Regions from separate parts of the Aquaspirillum sp. genome, predicted to be linked through region 3. Evidence: predicted binding sites of a transcription regulator. Region 3 holds the regulator's gene; each other region holds the start of a gene.
The links. The regulator sigma-54, encoded in region 3, starts transcription at its own class of promoters, with help from an activator protein. The targets are predictions, from matches to a motif close to CTGGCACGCTTCATGCTT.
Positions count from the first base shown of each region.

Region 1: glnL (nitrogen regulation protein NR(II)) is a predicted target of sigma-54. The motif match lies at 2,045-2,062, and genes of this name have one in related genera.
Region 2: ACTBZS_RS10870 (HupE/UreJ family protein) is a predicted target of sigma-54. The motif match lies at 4,288-4,305, and genes of this name have one in related genera.
Region 4: flgB (flagellar basal body rod protein FlgB) is a predicted target of sigma-54. The motif match lies at 1,216-1,233, and genes of this name have one in related genera.

Region 1 is NZ_JBSQVP010000020.1:2,744-8,948, reverse strand. Features, by position in the region: gene glnA (glutamate--ammonia ligase) at 68-1,486, shown strand; gene glnL (nitrogen regulation protein NR(II)) at 2,092-3,189, shown strand; gene ntrC (nitrogen regulation protein NR(I)) at 3,186-4,595, shown strand; gene ACTBZS_RS05040 (hypothetical protein) at 4,677-5,585, shown strand; gene ACTBZS_RS05035 (LysR family transcriptional regulator) at 5,565-6,205, opposite strand, start outside.
Region 2 is NZ_JBSQVP010000076.1:3,319-9,523, forward strand. Features, by position in the region: gene cybH (Ni/Fe-hydrogenase, b-type cytochrome subunit) at 12-716, opposite strand; gene ACTBZS_RS10860 (nickel-dependent hydrogenase large subunit) at 726-2,519, opposite strand; gene ACTBZS_RS10865 (hydrogenase small subunit) at 2,519-3,625, opposite strand; gene ACTBZS_RS10870 (HupE/UreJ family protein) at 3,652-4,230, opposite strand; gene ACTBZS_RS10875 (PAS domain-containing sensor histidine kinase) at 4,425-5,753, opposite strand; partial or broken gene ACTBZS_RS10880 (PD-(D/E)XK nuclease domain-containing protein) at 5,762-6,205, opposite strand, start outside.
Region 3 is NZ_JBSQVP010000066.1:4,166-10,370, forward strand. Features, by position in the region: gene rapZ (RNase adapter RapZ) at 1-189, opposite strand, end outside; gene hprK (HPr(Ser) kinase/phosphatase) at 170-1,126, opposite strand; gene ptsN (PTS IIA-like nitrogen regulatory protein PtsN) at 1,129-1,581, opposite strand; gene hpf (ribosome hibernation-promoting factor, HPF/YfiA family) at 1,730-2,050, opposite strand; gene ACTBZS_RS10300 (RNA polymerase factor sigma-54) at 2,275-3,720, opposite strand; gene lptB (LPS export ABC transporter ATP-binding protein) at 3,735-4,466, opposite strand; gene lptA (lipopolysaccharide transport periplasmic protein LptA) at 4,463-4,984, opposite strand; gene lptC (LPS export ABC transporter periplasmic protein LptC) at 4,962-5,552, opposite strand; gene kdsC (3-deoxy-manno-octulosonate-8-phosphatase KdsC) at 5,556-6,080, opposite strand; gene ACTBZS_RS10325 (KpsF/GutQ family sugar-phosphate isomerase) at 6,113-6,205, opposite strand, start outside.
Region 4 is NZ_JBSQVP010000003.1:69,942-76,146, reverse strand. Features, by position in the region: gene ACTBZS_RS01365 (flagellar hook assembly protein FlgD) at 1-330, opposite strand, end outside; gene flgC (flagellar basal body rod protein FlgC) at 351-764, opposite strand; gene flgB (flagellar basal body rod protein FlgB) at 767-1,174, opposite strand; gene ACTBZS_RS01350 (protein-glutamate methylesterase/protein-glutamine glutaminase) at 1,431-2,477, opposite strand; gene cheD (chemoreceptor glutamine deamidase CheD) at 2,519-3,130, opposite strand; gene ACTBZS_RS01340 (CheR family methyltransferase) at 3,130-3,969, opposite strand; gene ACTBZS_RS01335 (methyl-accepting chemotaxis protein) at 3,969-6,205, opposite strand, start outside.

The DNA of each region.
Region 1 (6,205 bases), on a different contig from region 3:
AGTGGCAGTAACAAGACCCACCCACAGAAATAAACCGAATCTGCATCTGAATTTTCAGGAGAACACCATGGCGGTTGCTGATGTTTTGAAGATGATCGAAGAAAACGACGTGAAATTCGTTGACCTGCGTTTTACTGATACGCGTGGCAAAGAACAGCACGTTACCATCCCTGCTCACGTCCTCACTGAAGACGCTGAAGAATGGTTCGAACACGGTCACGCGTTTGACGGTTCTTCGATTGCAGGCTGGAAAGGGATCCAAGCTTCCGACATGCTGCTGATGGCCGACCCAGCAACGGCCAATATCGACCCGTTCTTTGACGAACCCACATTGATCATGACATGTGATGTGGTCGATCCTGCTGATGGCAAAGGCTACGACCGTTGCCCACGTTCGATTGCCAAACGCGCTGAAGCCTATCTGAAAGCCTCTGGCTTGGGCGATACCGCTTTCTTTGGCCCAGAACCTGAATTCTTTATTTTCGACAGCGTGACATGGGGCGTGGATATGTCCGGCTGTCACCTCAAGATCGAAGCACAAGAAGCTGCATGGTCTTCTAGCGAGAAATACGAAGGCGGCAACACCGGCCACCGTCCTCGCGTGAAAGGCGGCTACTTCCCAGTGCCTCCAGTCGATTCTTCGCAAGACTTGCGTTCTGCGATGGTGTTGACTTTGGAAGAAATGGGCGTGCCAGTTGAAGTGCACCATCACGAAGTGGCCACCGCAGGTCAGAACGAAATTGGTACCAAATTCAGCACCTTAACTCAACGTGCTGACTGGACCCAAATTCTGAAATATGTGGTACACAACGTAGCACACAGCTATGGCAAAACAGCAACCTTTATGCCTAAGCCTATCGTTGGCGACAACGGCTCGGGTATGCACGTTCACCAATCGATTTGGAAAGACGGCAAAAACTTGTTTGCTGGCGACCAATACGCAGGCCTGTCTGAAACTGCGCTGTACTACATCGGCGGTATCATCAAGCACGCTAAAGCATTGAACGCCATCACCAACCCAGGTACCAACTCCTACAAGCGTTTAGTGCCACACTACGAAGCACCGGTGAAACTGGCCTACTCGGCGAAAAACCGTTCGGCTTCCATCCGTATCCCTCACGTGGCCAGCGAAAAAGCCCGCCGTATCGAGGCACGTTTCCCTGATCCACTGGCCAACCCATACATGTGCTTCGCTGCGCTGTTGATGGCTGGTTTGGATGGTATTCAGAACAAGATTCACCCCGGCGATCCAGCAGACAAAAACCTGTACGATCTGCCACCAGAAGAAGACAAACTGATCCCAACCGTATGTGCTTCGTTGGAAGAAGCACTGGATGCGTTGGACAAAGACCGCGAGTTCTTGACTCGTGGTGGTGTGTTCTCGAACGAATTCATTGACGCTTACATCGAATTGAAGATGCAAGAAGTCAACCTGAACCGTATGACTACCACACCTGTTGAATTTGATCTGTACTACTCGCTGTAATCCTTAGTTCGATCAAATTAAGCTAAAAAAGGCGGTGGCAACACCGCCTTTTTGCATGGGTTTGCATAAAAAACCGTTATGATAGTGGCTAAATCCATTGATTTGAGGGGATATCTGTGTTGCGTCTTTTGTTACTGGGCGGCAGCAGCATGAGGCTAGGTACGCCAGCATGGTTACACAACGTTTATCAGCCCACCCACACCACAATATCTCACCCCTACGCTTTCGATTATCGCGTTCCCTCCGCTTCACCCCGTATCAACACCGCTCATCCCCCACCCTCCCAGATCAGCGCCTTCAATCACGCTTGTCTGCCTGTTCAAACAGCATGACACCATCAACAACAGGCCCAACAATACGCGCCGACTGTCCTTAAAGAACAGCCATGCCAAGCAAGCATTGCGCCGGTACACCACGATTTGCGGCCATCCACCGCATCAACAGGCGATTGCACGCGACATGACTGGATTTGCTTGAATTTGACGCACCAAAACAGTGCGAAAGCTTGCTTCTTTTTTGGACGATACGCGCCGTATCGGGACATCCTCTGGTAAAAAAATGGCCTGCTTATTGCTTTATCGTGTTCGATAAAGGAGCGCACTGCGATGAACGCCCGTCAAGACAACCCGCTAAACCGTCAATTTTGTGGTTTTGAACTGCTCGATACTGCCCTGATTGCTGTCGATCAGGCCGGAGCCCTACGTTATGTCAACCCTGCTGCAGAAAACCTGCTTGCGCTTGGCTGTCGTGAATTACTACGACACCAACTCCACACCCTCTTTGTCGATAGCCGGCGTCTGCTGAATGGCTTAAAAACGGCCATCGGTAACAACGTCAGTTTTACCGAACACGACCTCGAGCTCGACACCTGCCAACAACAACATCTTCATGTGTTGTGCACCATCACCCCTATTGAACATCCGCAGTGTGCTGCGCTGATTGAGCTGCGGCCCGTGGAACAACATTTACGAATTGCCAACGAGGAACGCCTGTTAATCCAACAACAAGCCAACCGTGAGCTAATCCGTAATTTGGCACATGAAATTAAAAACCCTTTGGGTGGGATACGCGGTGCAGCACAATTATTGGCCTTGGAGTTGGCAGAACGACCCGAACTGCGCGAATACCTTGATGTGATTACCCAAGAGGCGTTGCGGCTACAGTCGCTCGTTGATCGTTTACTCACCCCTAGCCGCAAACATCAACAAGTTGAGGTCAATATTCACGAAGTGTTAGAACGGGTGCGTAGTGTGGTCTTGGCAGAATATCCGCATGGACTGAGTTTAGAGCGCGACTACGATACCAGTTTGCCACCTCTGCTTGCAGATAAGGAACAATTGATCCAAGTGGTATTAAACATTGTCCGCAATGGCGTACAAGCGATGCACGGGGTGGGTGATATTGTGTTGCGTACCCGTGTCGCACGACAAGTCACCCTTGCCCGCAAACGTTATCAATTGGCGTTGCAATTACAGATTATCGATAACGGCCCCGGCATTCCCGCCGAGCTAAAAGACCATATTTTTTATCCGTTGGTCACTGGCCGAGCCGAGGGCACAGGCCTTGGCCTGACATTGGCACAAACCTATGTCCACCAACATCAAGGGGCCATCGACTTTGAGTCACGCCCCGGTTACACCTGTTTTACTGTGTTACTACCTTTTGCCAGCAAACCGAATAACGGGGGAGAAAAAACACCATGACCCATCCTGTTTGGATTATTGATGATGATAAGTCTATACGCTGGGTGCTCGAAAAAGCACTCAGTCGGGCAGGGATTCAATTTGAAAGTTTCAGCAGTGCTGATGACGCCCTCAATGCCATGTACGACCGTGTGCCACGGGTGATCGTCAGCGACATCCGCATGCCCGGCACCGATGGCTTAAAGTTTCTTGCCAAAGTGAAAGGTGAGTATCCAGAGTTGCCGGTGATTGTGATGACCGCCCATTCGGATCTGGACTCAGCCGTCGCCGCCTTTCAGGGTGGGGCTTTTGAGTATTTACCCAAACCCTTTGACATTGATCATGCGGTGCAACTGGTCGAACGCGCTTTAACCGAAGCTAACCGCGCCGGACAAGAGCAAGATGATAGCAGTCCCGCCCAAGTGATTCTGGGTCAGGCACCGGCGATGCAAGATGTGTTCCGCGCCATTGGCCGTTTAGCGCAATCGTCAGTCACGGTGTTGATTACTGGCGAGTCGGGCTCGGGCAAAGAATTGGTTGCACATGCTTTGCATCAACATTCCACCCGCGCTAACCGACCGTTTATTGCCATCAACACCGCCGCCATTCCTCGCGATTTATTAGAAAGCGAGCTGTTCGGTCATGAACGTGGTTCCTTCACCGGCGCCAGCACCCAACGCCGTGGCCGTTTTGAAGAAGCTGAAGGAGGCACACTGTTTTTAGATGAAATCGGTGATATGCCGACCGAGCTACAAACTCGCCTGTTACGGGTGTTGTCTGATGGCCAGTTTTATCGTGTTGGGGGTCATACTCCGATTAAGGCCAATGTACGGGTCATTGCTGCCACCCATCAAAATCTTGAAGAACGGGTCAAAGCAGGTTTATTTCGGGAAGATTTATTTCACCGATTGAATGTGATCCGCCTACGCCTGCCACCGCTGCGAGAACGTACAGAAGATATTCCCCTGCTGGCACGCCACTTTTTACAAAAGAGCGCGCAGAGTTTGGGGGTGGAAGCGAAACGCTTATCCGATGCCGCATTAGAAGTGATGAAAAGCGCACCGTTCCACGGCAATGTGCGCCAGCTAGAAAATCTGTGTCATTGGTTAACGGTGATGGCACCCGGGCAAACCGTAGAAGTCGGCGACTTACCACCCGAGTTTCGCGATGAACCGCCCTCTGGCGTGGTTCAACATCATGGAGATTGGCTCAGTGCCTTGGCTGCTTTAGCAGAAGCCCGTCTCAAACGCGGCGAGACCAATATTATTGATGACCTCAGCCGCAGTTTTGAAGCAGCGTTGATTCGTGTGGCCTTGCAACACACCGGCGGCCGACGTGTTGAAGCTGCCCATTTACTTGGCTTTGGTCGCAACACATTAACGCGAAAAATCCACGAATTACACCTCGACGACGGCCACGACGACTAGGGCACAGCGCAGGCCCCCCTGCGCTGTCTGCCTGTTCTTTGTTATGCTGGAGGTTTGTTTGCTCTGTGCGGAATTCTCTCCATGCCAATGTGTTCAGGGGCCAGTCTGCTACTGGCAGATCGTGCACTTGTCCTTACTTTTCCAATTCTTGAAGGCTCACAGCTGATTCATTTGTCACGTCAGCGTGATATCCAAGCACAAGATTGGTATTCCACTGATCATCTTGCCCATCATATTTCCGCTTTACTCGACCAAGCCTATCAAGTGGGCGCTCAACCACCGTCTTTAGTCTATCCCTTGCTACCTGCCGATTGGGTGGCCAGTCATACCAATCAAAGCCGTATCCAACTCAACCACCCGACAGCCCTCGATGGGGAAACATTCAAACAGGCTTATGATAGTGCCGCGCCTCATCCTTTGACACCCCATAGCTTAATGTTGCTTGAGCTGCCGGCTGATTATGAAATTGATGGCCAATGGCAAACGCAACTCCACGCCTTACACAGCGGCCAAACCCTCACCGTCACACGCCATGCCATTTTTGCCCCACGACAACGACTACAAACCCTGTCTAAAGCGGTTCATTTACTGGGTCTATTAGTTGCCGTACCGCAAGTTGCCACCGTCACTACCGCGCACACCCTCGCACAAACTAAACAACAAGCCGTTGGTTTATTAGACCTCACCCCCGAACATGCAGTGTTAGCATTGATTCACCATGAGACACTACGACGCTTTCATGTGCTACAGGCGCCCACCGGCCTGCCTCCGCTGCGTTTGGTCAAGGAAGTGGCACAGCTATTAGATAACCTCCCACTGCCCTTGCGCCAAGACACACAATTTTACGTCCTCGACCGCCACCGCCGTATCCCACCCATCCTCAGCAGCCTTGCCAGCCAAGCCGGCTTAACTTTATTAGCAGGTAGCGATGCGGCTTTGGCCGAACAATTGGCACAACAGGCAGTGTATTCACTCCACCAACGGCAGTAAGGCAATACCAGCCAATGCGCTGGCACAGACCTCGCGCATGGTATGTAAAAAATCGGCCATATACGGTAAATGGGCATCTTCTTGCCGCACCACCGCATACAACTCACCAAATAACCCTCCCTCGCCAATCGGCCGCGCCGAAATATAGTGGCGATCCACATACGATTTCACCGCCCAAAACGGCAATGCCGCCACCCCTCGGCGACTGGCCACCAACTGTAAGATAGCGACAGTAAGCTCTGAGGTACGCCGTGCAGGATTGATTCCAGCAGGCAATAACACTTGCCGCACAAGGTCTAGCATTTCATCCGGCACCGGATAGGTAATTAAAGTTTGATCGCGGAAATCCTCCGCCGACAGACGCGGCTTTTCTGCCAAAGGATGATCATTTGCCAACAACCCCATAATTTCATAACGAAATAATGGGGTATAAAACACCGCCGGATCGGGTTCATATTCCGATACCACCGCCAAATCAGCACGATGGGTCAACAATAAGCTTGTTGGGTCGGAATGAAAACCGGACACAATATCCAGTTCAACCTCGCGCCAATGGGCACGAAAATCGTCCATTGTTGGCATCAACCAATCGAAACACGTGTGGCATTCCACCGCAATCC
Region 2 (6,205 bases), on a different contig from region 3:
AAAGGCTGGGTTCAGTCTTTAAACATGCGGAAGCCACTGATCATGGTGGAAACCATGCTTTGCTTAGACATAATGTCTTCGCGAATCGCGGCATAGACATGAATCATTACAAACACCAAAATGGCCCACATACCAAGGCGGTGCCAGCTGTGAACATCTATGCTATTGCCAAAAGCAACGATGACCCAATGAAAGGCGCTGTGCGCCCAGCTGCCTTCGCCGGTGCCTTCACCATACAGCGCAAAGCCAGTGAAACACATAAACACCGTTGCCCAGATAAAACTGGCCATCGCGATTTGCCCGACAGGGTTGTGTCCGATGTATTTTTTCGGATAGCGTTCAATGAACAAATACCAGCGAATCTCAAAGAAAAATTCACTCCACCATGCCTTATCCCAAATTGGCACCAAGATAATTTCACGGGCATGGTGATTGCCCACTATCGCCCAATACAACCGCCCAACCAAACCAATTGCCAACACATAGCCTGCGGCAAAGTGGGCAAAGCGTAGGTAACCCATCAGATATTGAAACGTTGCTTCGCCGCCTGTGCTGGGTAGTGGTTGACCAATGAAATAGCCTGTAACCGATAAAATCACAATACAGGCAACTGTCACCCAATGCCACAGCCGCACTGGGGCTTCATAGACATATACCGATGTGACTTTACGCCCCAGCCCCTGTGGTGCATTGCCGTCAAATCCATAGCTTTTCATGGTTAGCCCCTAGCGCACTTGTACGCGAACCAACTCGCCACCGTCATCCCCTATTACATGGGTAGAACAGGCTAAGCATGGATCGAAACTGTGTAAGGTACGCAAAATTTCTAACGGCTGATCGGCGATAGCCATTTTGGTGCCCAATAACGAGGCCTCATACGCACCGATCTGTCCCTTGTTATCACGTGGGCCTGCATTCCATGTGGTTGGTACCACACATTGATAGCTCTCGATTTTGGTGTCTTTGATCTTGAGCCAATGCCCTAATGCACCGCGTGGTGCTTCGGTAAAGCCCACCCCTTTGACCTCTTTCGGCCATGTGCTTGGATCCCATTTCTCGACGTTGGCAGTGCTGGAATCACCATTTTTGATGTTGCTGATCAATTGATCGTAGAAGCGTGACATCTGCTTGGCTGCCCACACTGCTTCAATCGCACGTGCAGCTGTCCGACCATTGGTCGAGAACATGGCTTCGAGAGGGGCATTAAAATGCTTGAGCAGGGCATCAACAGGTTCTTTGAACTCGGGCTTGTTTTGATGATAACCAATGAGATACCGTGCCAGCGGCCCCACTTCCATCGCATGACCTTTCCAGCGTGGGGACTTAATCCACGAATACTTCGCCGATTCATCCAGCGATTCAATCTTGGTTTTTGTTCCCTTGTGGTTAGGGCCAAGCTCGAATTTCGGTTCGGTAATGCCATCAAAGGGATGCAATCCTTTTTGGTCATCCCCATAGCTATACCAACTATGGGTCACAAATTCTTGAATCTCATCAGGTGCATACAAATCAACTGGATGAATTTCATTGAATTTGCCATTGATAATGGCGCCACGCGGCAACAGCAAATTGCTGGCGCGATGATCGTTGGCCTGATCGGGGAAATCGCCATAAGACAGTAGGCTTTGGCTAGCCAATCCACCGCCAATTTTGAACCACTCTGGATAGAATCCTGCAATAGCGATTACATCTGGCACATACACTTGTTCACAGAACTCGATACTGCGGTCGATGATTTGTTTAACCAGATTCAGGCGTTCCATATTCACTGCGCCAACAGCACCTGTGTCATGAACATTGATCGCACACGGCATCCCCCCGACTAGCCAGTTTGGGTGTGGGTTTTTGCCGCCGAAAATGGTGTGAATTTTGACGATTTCTTTTTGGAAATCTAACGCTTCTAAGTAGTGTGCCACCGCCATTAAGTTGGCTTCTGGCGGTAGCTTCATGGCTGGGTGTCCCCAATAACCATTGCGGAACGGGCCAAGTTGACCAGATTCAACAAAACGCTTTAACCGCGTTTGTAAATCATGAAAATAACCCGGGCTTGAGAGTGGCCATTTAGAAATGCTTTGTGCCAGTTCGCTGGTGCGCTTTGGATCTGCCTTTAATGCAGAGACGACATCGACCCAATCTAAGGCGTGCAAATGGTAGTAATGCACTAAATGGTCGTGCACATACAACGCAGCCTGCATTAAATTGCGAATTAAGTTGGCGTTGGCTGGAATGTCAATTTTTAGGGCATCTTCGACGGCTCGCACTGAGGTAAGGGCATGAGTGCCGGTACAGACGCCACAGATGCGCTCTACAAAGGCCCACGCATCGCGTGGATCACGGCCTTTTAAAATCACTTCCAAACCACGCCACATCGTCCCCGTCGAGACGGCATTTGCAATCACATTATTGCTGTCGAGGTTCACTTCACAACGCAGATGGCCTTCAATACGGGTCACTGGATCAACCACCACCCGCCGGCCGCTGTTGTCTAGCGTAAAGCCTTGAGTTTGATAAGCGGCCATTATGCTTTCTCCTTCTGCTGTGCTGTTGCCTCTAGCGGTTTCAGGTCTTGTTTTTTCAACACCGTGCTCTTGATTGCACTGACTGCCGCATGTGCTGCAATCGCTGCCCCAACGCCACCGGCGACTGTCATCCCAATCTGATCGGCGGTTGATTCAATGCCAAATTGTGGGATATTGGTAACGCGGTCGTAGAACGAGCCTTTATCCCAGAATCCATCTTCTGAACAGCCGATACAGCCATGACCCGATTGCACCGGCCAACTTACCCCACCATTCCAGCGCACAGTAGAACAGGCATTGTAGGTGGTTGGGCCCTTACAGCCGACTTTGTATAAGCAATAGCCCAGTCGTGCGCCTTCATCATCCCAGGTTTCGACAAATTGTCCGGCATCGAAGTGGGGGCGGCGATAACATTTATCGTGGATCCGTTGGCCATAGAACATCTTAGGGCGGCCTTGGCGATCCAATTCGGGAATGCGATCAAAGGTGACAAGATAGGTAATAACCGCTGCCATCACTTCTGGAATAGGAGGACAGCCCGGGACTTTAATAATCGGCTTGTCTAAAATCACTTGGTGGATGGGGGTCGCCCGTGTTGGGTTGGGTTTTGCCGCTTGCACACAGCCCCAACTGGCACAAGAACCCCATGCAATTAAGGCTTTAGCATCAGCAGAAACACGTTTGAGCTTTTCAACGAACGGTTCACCACCGGGGAAGCAATACATACCATCTTCATTCAAGGGTGGGTTGCCTTCGACAGCAACAATGTATTGTCCCTTATATTTTTCAACAATTTCTTCCAAGATGGCTTCGGCTTGATGCCCTGCCGCTGCCATAATTGTGTCGTCATAGTCGAGTGAAATCAGCGACAAAATCGCGTCTTTGGCCAAGGGATGGGCTGAACGGATAAACGACTCGGTACAACAGGTACATTCCAAACCATGCAACCAGATCACTGGCATTCTGGGTTTGGTTTCGAGGGCATGGGCAATTCGAGGCACCATGGTTGACCCTAAGCCCATGGCAGTTGCGGTGAGGCTACAGAATTTTAAAAAGGTACGACGGGTGACGCCTTGCCGACGCATCGCTTGATAGAACGTTTCCATGATCAGGCCTTTGTGACGAAGTCGAGTTACAGAGCGCTACCAAATAACCACAGACCACTGGCAGCAATGGCGATACCTGCGGTACGCAATAACGCGCCGGCTTTCCGTAACAGCGTTTCACCAGCAAACCAACCTGCGGTATGTAAGGCTGAGGTGGCAATCACAAACCCAACCATATAGAGCCAGAGTGTGCCAGAGGGGGCTTCGGCACCGTGGGCATGACCATGACTCAAGGCAAACAAGGCGATTAAAGGTAAGGCAATCTGAGGGGCGACTGTGCGATGACTTGCAACCATCAAACCCAAAATCAGAACTGATAAGGCAATAGTCGATTCGACAGCAGGCAGGGTCAACTCAGCTGCACCAAGTAATGCGCCGATGAGCATTGATAACACAAAGGTGACAGGGGCAAGCCACCGTTGTGTGCCTTGTTGTTTGGCGGCCCAAAGCCCAACTGCAATCATAGCAAGGAGGTGATCAAAACCGCCAACGGGGTGAGCCAAACCAGATAAGAAACTGAAGCTATCCTGATGACCTGTGTGGGCTGCGGCAGGCAGGGCGAGGGTGCTAAGGCAGATAGCACTAAGTAAACGGGTGCGATTCATAGCGTCTCCGAGATGTTGTTATGGTCACGCCAGTGCTGGCGCGCTGACGTCAGCGCGACACAAAAATCGTGCCAGTCAACACTCGGAGGCAAAGGTGAGCTAAGTGATTGTTTTTGTGAGTGGATGAAAAAAACAGAGTGTGCTTGATGATGGATGCTGAAATTTTACTATCCATCAGATTGGATGCTTACTTATCAGTTTTGCAATCGTGGTAAACGTAAACTGAAATAAGCCCCCCCTTCAGTGCGGTTACCTGCTGTAAGTTGGCCTCCATGTTTTTCCACGATGCTGTAGCTGATCGAGAGCCCTAGACCCGTGCCTTTACCCACCGGTTTAGTGGTAAAAAAAGGATCAAAAATTTTTGCTAAGTCGGCGGTGGCAATCCCTGTGCCATTGTCTGCTAAGGTAAAGACGGCTTGGTCAGTGTCTTGTGACAGTGTCAATTCCAACTGGGGGTGTGGTACAGTTTCAACCGCATCGAACGCGTTTTGAATTAAATTGACTAGCACTTGTTGTAATTGATTGGCCGAACCCGAGACCCAACAGGCTTCAGCTAAGCCAACTTCTTGCACTGTCACTCGATGTGGCATGGCTTGAACCACCCAATGCAAAGCTTGTTGAATACATTCGGCCAAATTGACTGGTTGTTGTATATCGGTTTCAACAGCAGAAAAACGTTTTAACGCATCTACAATGGCACTGCTGCGCTGTGCGCCCTCAAGTAAACCTTCGGTAAGAGACGGTAGGTCAGCCAATAAACGGTCAATTTTTAGTTGTTGGCGTAATAACTGCAAATCATGGTCATGGCACTGTTGATGCACGGCAGCGAGATAGCGTTGTAGCTTTTGTGCATAGCGTTGCATCGCATAGCTATTACCCATGACAAAACTGATGGGATTGTTCAACTCATGTGCCACCCCTGCGACTAAACGACCCAAAGACGCCATTTTCTCTGCTTGAATGAGCTGGGCTTGTGCGGCTTGTAGTGCTTGATGGGCCTGTTTTAGCTCAGCATATGCACGTTTTAATTCACCCATTGGCCGCCCCACAGCAACGAAACCACTGTAACGATGTTGGCCATCGAACAGTGCGCTGATATTCCATGTCACGGGGACTGTGTTGCCGTTTTGACAAAAAATATTCAAATCAAGGTCGCTCACCTCTGGTTGAGTGGGGGGGAGCTGTTGTTGTAATTGTGGTTGTTGTTGTGGGTAGGCAATTAAATTAAGTAGGTTTTCCCCGATCAGTCCTGTTTCACTGCGTCCTGTCAATTCGGTCATCGCACGGTTCACTTGTTTGACATAACCCAAGGCGTCACAGACCACCATCACATCCGTCATCGCGGCGAGGATTCCTTCCGTAAACTGATGTGCTTCAGCCAGTTCGCGGTGTTTGGTCTCTAAGGTTTCTTGAGAAGTGACCAACTCGGTATACACCTCGTCCATGCGCCGAATCACATCAATCCATGCTTCTTCTGCTAAGGCTTGGCCAGTGCGTTCAATTTCACTTTGAGATGCGCTCATGGGTCTCCCTAATTTGATTTGGAGGCAGGTAAAGTTTCCCACTCAAACCCCACCACATTCCGCTGTTCGCGGCTAAACTCAATCCCGATTAAGTGAATCGGCTCACCTCGGCTGCGGTATTTCTCGGTGTACCCTCGGTCTTGTAGTTGTTGTAAGGCTTTGCCTTGTGGTGTCGCTTCAACGACTTTGAATTCAAACAAATAGACTTGTTGGTTAAACAACACCGCCATGTCAATACGGCCTTTGTTGGTGATGTCTTCAAGGCGGATATCTAAGCCAAGGGCAGCGAAGTAACTGTAGAACACGCTGGCGTAGTAGCCTTCGTATTGGGCCATGGCGTTGTTGCGTTGCCAGTCATAGGGAATGCTAGCGAATAAAGCGTGCAGCAGCGTTTCGAGCTTGGAAACATCCGCTTTGCTGAGCAACCGATATAACTGTCCGGTGTATTGATG
Region 3 (6,205 bases):
CATCGGGGCGCTGCGGGTATCAACGCTAATGGCAATCCGTTGATAATTGTATTTTTGATATAACAGGATAATGCGTGCTAAGAAGCCGGTGGGAAGGTTATCCACACAGTAATAGCCAAGGTCTTCCAGCATGTGCAGGGCAACCGACTTGCCTGCACCAGATAAACCGCTAATCAGAATCAGCTGCATAGTCTTGTTCACGCATCATACGGGTTTGCCGATCAATAAAATCTCGGGTGCTATCGATGCCACGCAACTGCAAAATATAGTTGCGGACGGCGGCTTCGACGAGCACAGCAAGGTTGCGCCCGGCTGCCACGGGAATAGTGACTCGCCGTACTTTCACGCCAAGAATATCTTGCGTCTCTGATTGAATGTTCAGGCGGTCGAGACCTTGCATCACTTGGTCATTCGCCTTCACCAAATGAATAATCAGCTTGAGCGCTTTTTTCGGGCGTACAGCCGTTTCACCAAACACCGAGCGGATATTTAAAATCCCCAAGCCTCGGACTTCCAGAAAATCTTTTAACATATCTGGACAGCGGGCTTCGAGAGTTTCAGGGCCAATCCGATACAGTTCTACGGCATCATCAGCAACTAGACCATGTCCACGTGAAATCAGTTCCAGTGCCAGCTCGCTTTTCCCCATCGCGCTATCACCAGTAATCAACACCCCAATTTCCAATACATCGAGGAAAACGCCATGCAAGGTTGTCGAAACTGCCAAGATGCGCGCCAGATAAATCCGCATCACATCCATCAGATAAGGCGAGGGCTGGGTTGAGGCCAATAATGGCACGCGATAGCGTTCGCAATATTGCCGTAGTTGTGATGGAACAGGTTCACCATTTGCGACAATCACCGCTGCCATACTGAGCGAAAACAGTTGGTCGAGCATTTGACGGGCATCGTCGGCCGAGAGCCGGTTGAGGTAATCAATTTCAGCAACCCCAAAAACTTGGATTCGATTGGGGTGGATGAGATTGATATGTCCAACTAGAGCAAGGGTTGGCCGCTGTTCATCATTGCTAATTCGGTTGTCAGTTCCCGAGGCACCAGCAACCCAAGCCAAATTCAGTTTTTGACAGTTATCTTGGTATAGCTTGCGAACGGTAATACTGGGCATGGTTAACGTCGTTCTGTGAGGAGCTGATAAGCCGTAGTGGGAGAGTCCGCTGCCAACAGTGCCTCACGTAGCTGGCGACTGCTAAACAGTTGGGCTAATTCGGAGAGGACTTGCAGATGTAAGTCAGTGGCTTGTTCCGGTACTAACAAAACAAATAAGTTTTGCACCGGTTTGCCATCAGGAGCATCGAATGGGATAGGCGTTTTCAAACGCACGAAAGCGCCGGCGGCTTCTTTCAATCCCTTGGCGCGGCCATGTGGAATAGCTACACCTTGTCCTAAACCGGTTGAGCCGAGTTTTTCGCGAGCAAAGAGGCTGTCAAAAACCTCGCTACGGGCAATGCCGTGGCTATTTTCAAACAGAATTCCCACTTGCTCAAAAACCCGCTTTTTGCTTGCCACATCAAGGTCAAGCACGATGTGGTCGCTTGGCAGAATCTTGGCGATAAGGCTCATTACGAACATCCGAATCAGAAAAACTGCTGGATTGTACGCCGGTTTTCAGGGATTGGCAGCGCATAGGCAAAGCGGGAACTCAGAGTTCCCGCTTGTCATGGTGCGGCAGACTAGACCGGCACCTAAGAATTGACCGTTAAATCAGGGCTTACACAGAGGAATCCATCACTGGCCGCTCGGCATGGTGCTCGGTGATTTTTTCTTTGTGTTTCAACACTTGGCGATCAAGTTTGTCCGCCATCGCATCAATGGCAGCGTACATATCGCTGTGGGTGGCTTCGACATGGATATCTTTCCCTTTCAAGTGCAAGCTTGCACCGACTTTCTGATCCAATTTCTCCACCGACAGAATCACGTTCACCGCGATCACGTTATCAACGTGACGAGTGATACGGTCGAGTTTGGACACGATGTAGTCGCGCAGGGCGGGAGTGACCTCAAGATGGTTGCCGCTGATGTTAAGGTTCATGTCCTTTTGCTTTCCAAAAAATGCGTGGCTGTACGCAATGTTTTGTTCCTGTTGCTATAAGCAGCGTAGCAGGCCTGACTTTCCCGACTGCGTCTGGAACCCTTCCAGACACAGCGCCATCGTTACCGAACGGACTTGCCACGGGTAGCGCAGTAATGGTTGCGAGCCATTGGAAGCCGAGACTTCCTTTACCAAATCAATATAAACCTTGGGTATACCGCACACTAGAGTGCTTTACGTTGGTTGGCTGGTGGTAAATGCAAGGCCTCACGATATTTTGCCACCGTACGCCGCGCAACTTGTATCCCTTCACGAGACAGTAACTCGGCCAGTGTATTATCTGACAGCGGCTTTTTCGGGTCTTCTGCCTGTATCAGTTTCTTTAATCTTGCCTTGATCGCCGTGGCAGAGCAACTCTCTCCACTGTCTGTTTCAAGGCCACTACCAAAAAAGTATTTCAATTCAAAGAGTCCACGCGGACACAATAAAAACTTTTGTGAGGTTACGCGAGAAATTGTTGATTCGTGCAAGCCGAGTTCTTCGGCAATTTCTCGTAGCACCAAGGGCAACATCGCTTCTTCGCCATGTTCAAAAAAAGCTTGTTGCCGGATCACAATGGCTTCTGCCACGCGGAGAATGGTGTCAAAACGTTGGCGGATATTACGCACCAGCCAGCGTGCTTCTTGTAGCTGGCCATTTAGGGCATTTCCGCTTTCGCGTTGTTGTTTGAGGAGATTGGCGTAGAGGCTGTTGACGCGCAAGCGTGGCATCGCGGCTGAATTAAGACGTGCGACCCATGCTGCGCCTTGTTTTTGAACCACAATATCAGCAGCAACATAACGCGTTTCTTCTCCACCAAAACCCGCGGCAGGGTAAGGATTCAAACTGGCAATGAGCTGCTGCGCGGCTTTTAGGGCATGGTCATCTTGTCCGGTGAGCTTGCGCAGGCGGGAAAAATCCCTGTTAGCTAACAGATTGAGATGTTGTTGGCTGATTTCAAGAGCTAAATTACGAATCGCTGAATGGGGCTGTGCTTGCAACTGTAAACGCATTGATTCATGCAAATTGCGTGCGCCAACCCCCGCTGGTTCAAATTGTTGCAACAGAGACAGCCCAACTTGTAACTCACCCAGTAGTTCATCCGCTTCGGTGGCGAGTTCTTCTGACAACTCGGCAGCGAGGTGGTCTAGACTGTCTTCTAAATAGCCTTGTTCATTTAAGGCTTCAATGAGCAAGGTGACAATGGCGCGGTCGCGTGCGCTTAAGACATGCTCGGCTAATTGGCTTAACAGATGTTCGCGTAAAGTTGGCTCGTGACACAATCGGCCATGAGGGTCGAAGTCTTCATCTTCATCACGAGGTAAACCACTGCTGTTACCCCAGTCCCCCCCATAATCCAATTCGAGATGTGTCTCGCTCAGGTCTTCTTTGGGACTGTCGTGATTGGTGTCTGAGGGTTCGTTGACAGCGTCGTGTGGTGGGTGTGCCGGTTCGATGTCGCTCGGGGCTTCATACTCATCAACTCGTTCCAACATCGGGTTTTGTAACAAGAACTGCTCGATTTCTTGTTGTAACTCAACCGTTGACAGCTGTAACAGACGAATAGACTGTTGTAACTGTGGGGTGAGCGTCAGTTGTTGGCTGAGTTTGAGTTGTAAACTTTGCTTCATCAAGGGCCAGATTCCTAGAGGTGGAAATGCTCGCCTAGATAGACACGGCGGACTTCTTCATTATCAACGAGCTGTTGCGGTAAGCCGGCGGCTAAAACGCTGCCATTGCTGATGATGTAGGCGTGATCACAGATTCGCAGTGTCTCGCGTACATTGTGATCGGTGATCAGGACACCAATGCCACGGCTTTTGAGATAGCTGATGATTTTTTGAATATCAATCACCGCAATCGGATCGACCCCAGCAAACGGTTCATCCAACAAAATAAAGCGTGGTCGTGTCGCGAGGACACGCGCAATTTCAACCCGTCGCCGTTCGCCGCCAGACAAAGACAGCGCACTGTGTTCACGCAGATGGCTGATGTTGAGATCTTCCATCAGTAAATCGAGCTGGGCATGATTGTCTTTGTGGTGGCCGCCGGCAATTTGCAAAATCGCCAAGATATTCTCTTCGACGGTCATTTTGCGAAAAATCGAGGCCTCTTGTGGCAAATAACCAAGGCCAAGACGGGCGCGTTGGTGCATGGCCAAGGTGCTGATGTCGCGATCATCTAAGAAAATATGCCCGGCATCCGCCGCCACCAAACCGACAATCATATAAAAACTGGTGGTTTTTCCAGCCCCATTGGGGCCCAGCAAGCCAACTACCTCACCACTTTTGATGTCTAAAGACACATCCTGCACCACCGTTCGCTTTTTATATGTTTTGCGTAGGTGGCGCACAGAAAGCACACTCTGAGGGGTCATGGCTTACTCTTTGGCTGCAAGATCACGGTAACGCGGCCATTTTTGCCACCGCCATTGACCTGAAAGACTTCGGTTTTGCCGTGATAGGTGATGCTATGGCCGACGGCGCTGTCTTGGCCACGCTTAATACGGGCTTGTTCGACGAGGCGCACTTCTTCGCTGCTGCTGTCGTAATCAATCCGTTTGGCTTGGCCCTCAACCCATTCTGCCGCCTGCCCGTCTTTGGCATCTAGGCGTTGCTTAAAATAAGCAGGGCTACCGACGGCAGTGGCTTGTTGTTGACCATTGCCTTTGTCCGTTGCCACGATTTTGCTGGCTTTGAGTAAAAGACTGCCCTGCGTCAAAATCACATTGCCTTCATACACCATTTGACCTTTTTGTTGATCTAAATTGGCGCTATCGGCTTCGATGGTAATCGGTTGCGTGCGGTCAGCCTTTTCTGCCCATGCTGCCGCACTGGTGAAACAGGCCGCCAGACAAAGCAGTTGGCCGAGTTTAAGGGGAAGGTTTCGGTTCATGGATGATCTTTACCCGCGATTGGGGACGTGAAGAAAGGCTGACTTGTCCTGTGGCATCATGGTAGATAAAACCAGCGGATTCGACAGTTGAGCCAGCTTGACGGAACACCGACTGCTGTTTGGAACGGGCGACCCGTTTTTCAACATCGACTTCTAACGCTTGGGTTTCTAAGATTGCCTCGGGACGACCGGCGTGGGCATGGCGCACAAGACGCGTAGCCCCCCTAAATTCAGCAGTTTTTTGTTCAGTGTGATACTGCGCTTGTTGTGCGGTTAATTCACCGATCAATTTACCCTGTTCAAAGCGGCGATAGTGTGGCGCAGTGAAGTAAACGACATTTTGTTGTGGAAATTGCCATATTGCCTTGCCATCTAAACGTTGGATCAACTGTCCATCTATGCCAAATTCACTGGCGCGAAAGTCTTCAATCCGATAGGCCTCGGTGTTGGGACTGTTTGGCGGTGGGCTGATCGCCAACCATCCAATCAAGCTTTCTAAGCCAAAGGTGATGGCAGCGAGTAGGGCAACCAACAACAAAGGAAAAAGACGCGGCGAGGCTTGTAACATGATTTAGGCCAAATAGGGGGCGAGTGCGTGGTCGAGCGTACCTTGCGCTTGCATAATCAACTCGCACAGCTCACGCACCGCACCCCGTCCACCGGCCGCACCCGTCACATAGTGAGCATGGCTGCGGACGATATTCGGCGAATGTGGTACAGCAACGGCCAATTTCACTTGTCGCATCACGGGTAGGTCAATCACATCATCGCCGATATACGCACATTGTTCTGCGTTTAACCCTGTCTGTGCGAGTAGATCGGCAAAAGCACTGCGTTTGCTGTCATAACCGAGATAGAGATGGGTGATGCCAAGATTACGGGCACGATGTTCAACACAGGGCGCGCTGCGGCCACTGATAATTGCCAACTCAACCCCGCTGTCTTTCAACATTTTTAGGCCGTGACCATCCAGTGTATTAAAAGCTTTGATTTCTTCGCCTTGTGGCGTGAAATAAATCGAGCCATCGGTTAGCACGCCATCGACATCAAGAATTAGCAATTTAATATCGCGTGCTAAGGTGTATACAGATTGCATTGCTTATCCAATCACAACAAAAAATGTCTTTATTACACAATGCCAGCACGCAATAAATCGTGCATGGTGAGCGCGCCCAACAAACGTTGTTGTTCATCACACACCAAGAGGCTGAATATTTTATG
Region 4 (6,205 bases), on a different contig from region 3:
AGCCAAAGTCAAACCAGAACCACCCACCAAGGCCGAACGCCCAACCATATTCGCGGCAGAGAGCGATTGTGCCGTAGCATACATCGTAGCCATGTCTTCCATGGTTTTATTCAGCTTTTCAATCCCTTGCACCGTACTGATTTGTGCCATCTGACTGGTTACGGCTTCATTATCCAAAGGATTTAATGGATCTTGCGTTTGCAGTTGGGTAACCAACAGTTTCAAAAAGCGATCCTGTGCTTCTTCAATCTCAGATTTTTTACCTGTTGCAGCAGTGCCATTGATATTGGCATACGGATCAGCAGCAGAAGTAGAATTCACGGTGGACATAATCAGAAATCCTTTAAAAATTACTGCTGACCAATGCTCAAAGCGGACTTGAGCAAAGTTTTGGTGGTGTTCATCAGTTCAACGTTGGTTTGATACGCTCGCGAGGCCGCAATCATATCCGCCATTTCTTCAACTGGATTGATATTCGGCATCGTCACATAACCCTGCTGGTTTGCGAGGGGATGTTTAGGGTCGTAAACCATTTTGGGAGGCGATTGGTCCTCAACAACAGCAGTGACTTTCACGCTATTGACTTGTGGAATCCCATCACGCACAGGAATGGGGGTGAACACCACTCGCCGCGCTTTGTAAGGGTCACCATTAGAAGCCACAGCGCTATCAACGTTGGCAATATTACTGGCCACCACGTTCAAACGCATGGATTGGGCTGTCATTCCTGAGCTGGCAATACCAAAAACTTTATGCAAAGACATGATTATTGTCCTTTAATCGCGTCGGACAGACCGGAAATCCGACGGTTTAAGAAAGTCAGGGTGGTTTGATAGCGCATGGAGTTATCAGTAAATTGTGTACGTTCTAAGTCCATATCGACTGTGTTGCCATCAATACTTGGCTGTACCTCGCGCCGATACTGTAACTCAGTCAAACTCACCGCTCTGACCTTGCCTTGTAAATGACTTTGATGGGTTTTTTCCATCGACATCGATTCTTTCTTTTGCAGCAATTCTGCTTGCGACAACGCTTTATTGAAATCAAAGTCAACAGACTTGTAATAAGGCGTTTCAGAGTTGGCAATGTTGCTGGCCAACACTTCATTGCGGTAGCTACGTAACCCTAGCGCCTGCTGCTGAAAATTAAAGTGTTTGGCTATTTTGTCGATCATAATGATTCGCCCTGTTGTACATACTGCCACGCCGTCAGGTTAAGCAGAAAACGTGCCAAAAAAGCACGTCACCCAACACCATGAATCTAAAACAAAAAATCGAATTCTGTCGTCTCAGTGCTGCATGTAAGACATTTCACCACGACAAGCCGGCAAGTTTTGCCGCTTGATTGCCGCATCACAAAAGTGTGTTTGCAATTTATGGGTTTTTGCCAGTTATGCGCTAACCATACCAGAGGCAAGGCGAGTTTATCCACTAAAAAAGCGAGACAACTCGATCAGCCAACGCCTCTGGACAGCCGGTTTCTTGAACTGCACCGAGTTTAATCGCTTCACCTGGCATACCAAATACCACACAACTGGCTTCATCTTGTGCTAAAGTCGTCGCCCCCGCTTGTCTTAAGCGTAATAAACCAGCTGCGCCATCTTTACCCATGCCTGTCATCAATACCGCCACCACCCGCTTAGCCGCAATATAAGTTGTGACCGAGTCAAACAGCACGTCCACCGCTGGTTTGTGGCGGTTCACCCTATCACCATCATCAAGATGACAAACATAACCACGGGCATTTTTACTGATTTGCAAATGGCGATCACCAGGTGCCAAATAAGCATGACCTGACAAAATCGGCTCACCCTCTTTTGCTTCGCTAACGTGTAATTCTGACAAGCTATCTAAACGGGCGGCAAATGAGGTAGTGAAACCAGGGGGCATGTGTTGCACAATCAACACAGGTGGCGAATCGGCAGGTAGCCGTTGTAAGAAAAGTTTTAATGCTTCTGTGCCGCCAGTGGATGCCCCCACCACAATCAACTGCACATGCTGGCTACGCGCTCTCACTGTTGGTAGAGGTCTGGGAGCAGTTTTTTGCGCTAGGGCCGCTCGGCGTGCCGCAAAACCACGACCAGCTAACGCCACCGCACGAATTTTATGGCAAATTTCATCGGCGTAATCAGCTAATAACAGACTGTGATTATCTGGTTTACAGACAAAATCAATTGCACCTAATTCTAACGCCCGTAATGTCGCTTCAGCACCTTCTTCAGTGAGAGACGACACCATTAAAACCGGCGTTGGACGTAAACGCATCAGACGTTCAAGAAAAGTCAATCCATCCATCTGTGGCATCTCAATGTCGAGGGTAATCACATCAGGATCGAGCTCTCTAATTCTCTCACGCGCAACTAAAGGATCTGGAGCGACGGCAACAACTTCCATATCATCGGTGGAATCAATAATTTGTCGTAGTAATGAGCGCATTAAAGCAGAATCATCCACCACGATTACACGAATTTTTCGCATCAGCCTTACTCTAATTTCGCGCGCTAACAGGCGGCTAGGCCTTAAAACAACTCTGCATCGCCACTAATTGGACGCACCACAATCCGTTTTTGATAACGCATTTCCCGATCAATCACCGCTGGCTTGGTTTGTTCACGAATAGTTTTTACCATGACCCGCCCTGTGTGAGAAAAGAAATACACTTTTCGCGCTTCTTGGCCTAATAAATCTTCTGCCACCACAGGAATACGTTCCATTGCCAAATAGTCTTTGACAAACTGCGCATTACGCGGCCCCACATTACCCACGGTCATGCCAGAAAGGACATTGCCCCCACCAAAAATCTTGGCTTCAAGGTTTTGTCGCGCTGCGCCTAATTTCAACAAATGGTTAATCAGAATTTCCATTGCATAACTACCATAACGCGCTGCACTGCCCACCACAGAAGATTCGCTTTCACCAGCATCAGGCAACATAAAATGATTCATGCCACCAAATCCTGCTTTACGATCACGAATACAGGCAGCAACACAGGAACCCAAAACCGTTACGATTAAACGTCCATCTGTTGAAACATGATATTCACCCGGAAAGACTTTCACCGCAGGCGAATCAAAAGTCTTGTCATGGTAAAAATGTGAGGCAAAAACCTCTTGGTAATCGGCGGCTAACATCAGTGTTTCTCAACAGGAGGATTGGCAAGGGTATAAACTGTGCGGCCACAAGGGGCAAATAAGCGGGTGACTGGCGTTAAGTTTTCTGAATGGCCGACAAATAAATGACCATCGGGCTTTAAATGAGGAGCAAAACGTTCAACAACTGTTTTTTGTGTCGGCTTATCAAAATAAATCAGCACATTACGACAAAATATCGCATCAAATTGGCCAGAAATCGCCCAGTCTTTTGCTAATAAATTCAACGACTGAAATTGAATCAACCTTTTGATATAGGGTTTGACCTGAACTTTACCGTCGTTTTTTCCGGTCCCTTTGAGAAAAAATTGTCGCAACTGGGTCAACGACAAATCACGCACACGATCCCGTGCATACACCCCTGCCCGTGCGGTTTGTAAAACTTGGGTATCAATATCGGTGGCAATAATTGACACCGGTGGATCGTGTCGTTGTAACGTTTCCACCGCAGTCATTGCCAAAGAATACGGCTCCTCGCCTGTACTTGCCGCACAACACCAGATACGAAAGGTTTGTCCAACGGGATGTTGTTTTAGCAAACCCGCCAACACTTCGAAATGATGATTTTCTCGGAAAAAAGCTGTCAGATTCGTGGTAAGCGCATTGAGGAAGTTTTGCCACTCTGGACTATCTGGATGGAGATCATCCAGATAGTCCGCGAAGCGACTGACTTGTAAGGCTCTCAAACGACGAACTAGGCGGCTATACACCAAGGAATCTTTACTGTCGTTTAACACAATCCCAGCATGGCGATAGAGTAAGTCTTTCACCCGCACAAAATCACGCGGCGTATATTCAAACTCTCGCTCATGGTTGGCCATTAAAACTCTTCCCAGTCATCATCAGCCGCACTGGGAGGAGGCGTTAACGGCGCTTTCAATTTATGTGTAGGCGGCGCGGGTAACGACATCGGTGCGGGTGCAGCTTGTTTTAATGGCAAAGCAGACGGTGCAGTTGCAGTTTTACGCGCTGTGACCGGTGCGGGTGCCGCTGCCCATGCAGCAGAGGCAGACAAACGGAAAGTGGCCACCGCTTCAGACAGCAAATTCGCTTGTTCTTCTAAACTTTCCGCTGCGGCAGCGGCCTCTTCCACCAATGCCGCATTTTGCTGGGTGTTTTCATCCATCTGTGTCACAGCTTGGTTAATCTGTTCAATACCAGAGGATTGTTCCACCGAGGCGGCACTGATTTCACGCATCAACTCGGCCACCTGACGTACCGAATCAACCACTTCACTCATGGTTTGCCCAGCTTCGTCTACCAACTGTGCCCCCGATTCGACTTTATCAACCGAATCGCCAATCAGGGTTTTAATTTCTTTTGCAGCAGTGGCACTGCGTTGAGCCAAGCTACGCACCTCGCTGGCCACCACGGCAAACCCACGGCCTTGTTCACCGGCACGCGCCGCTTCCACTGCGGCATTCAACGCCAAGATATTGGTTTGGAAGGCAATCCCATCAATGACGCTAATGATGTCAACAATCTTACGAGCCGATTCATGGATGGCGCTCATGGTGGTGACGACTTCACCCATCAAATTGCCACCCTTACTTGCCACCACCGATGCACCACTCGCCAACCGGCTGGCTTGCTGTGCGTTATCAGCATTTTGCCGCACCGTACCGGTAATTTCTTCCATACTGGATGCAGTTTCTTGCAAATTCGCGGCTTGTTGTTCTGTGCGTGCCGAGAGGTTTTGATTCCCTTGGGCAATTTCGCGCGATGCTACGTTAATGGTGTCGGTGGCTTCACGAATCTGGCGCACCAAGGCCGATAAACTGTCTACCGTTTGGTTGGCATTACGGGTTAGGCGAGCAAAGACACCTTCGTATTTCTTATCATCCACACGGTAGCTTAAATCACCACGCGAGAGATGCTCTAACACGGTTGCAACATCTTCCAAACCTTCAGCCGAGGTGCTGACCAAACGGTTGATATTGTCAGCCAACACACGGAAGAAACCTTCTTTATTTTCTGCTGCCAATCGTTTCGAGAAGTCACCGGCAGCCGCAGCTGTAATAATTGCTTCCACTTCTTTTTCTGCGGCCACTTCTTCAGTCCGGTCTAGCCATTGCACCACTGTGCCATGCCGTACCCCTTGCTCATCAAAGACAGGGTTGGCAATCAATTGGAAAGTACGGCCGCCCAAGGCAATTTGTGCGCGGTAAGTCGTCCGTAAATCAGCTAATAGATCACGTTGATGGGCAGGATTTTTATGGAAAATATCCATGTTATTGCCCAACAACCGGTCAGGATCAAAACTCGGGAACACACGGCGGATGTCGTTTTGCGCTTGCTTCAACATCCCTTTCACCGAGTTGTTCATGTAGACAATGTTACGTTCATTGTCGGCAATCATCACGTTGGTGGTGACATTGTCCAGTGCGGCTTTCACCCGCGCCATATTGGCGTTGTAGATCACAGCCTCTTGCTGAGCACGCAAGGTTTCCGTCATGTCCTGCCATTCAACCACCGTACCCAGACGATTGTTCTGGGCATCAACAACGGGGGTAACCAATAAACGGAAATGGTAACCACCCAACTGCAAGTTGGCTTCGTGCGTATGACTCAGATGATTTAATAAGCCTCGTTGGTGGGCAGGCGTTTTATGGAAAATATCAATATTGGAGCCCAATACTTTATCTACCATAAAATTAGGTAGTTCACGGCGAATGGATTCTTGCCGTTGTTGTAACATTTCAATCAAAGAACGATTAACATAGACAATGTTATATTCATTATCTGCAATCATCACGTTGGTTTTCGCGACATCTAATGCAATACGTACGCGTAGGTTTTCTTTCAATGCAGCAGATTCATTATTATGAACCTGAGCAAGCTTCACTCGCATATCATCTAAGGCATGAGATAACTGCGCTAATTCAGCCTTGCCTTCAATGACAGGGAATTTTGCAGAAAAATTACCTTGGGCGATTTGCGCGGCAGTTTCCATTACACCACGCATTGGACGCAAAATTGAACGAGAAATTAAATAGAGCAACACAATCAGCAGCAGAACAAACAGCCCTAATACTGAGAAGCTAACGATTAAATTAT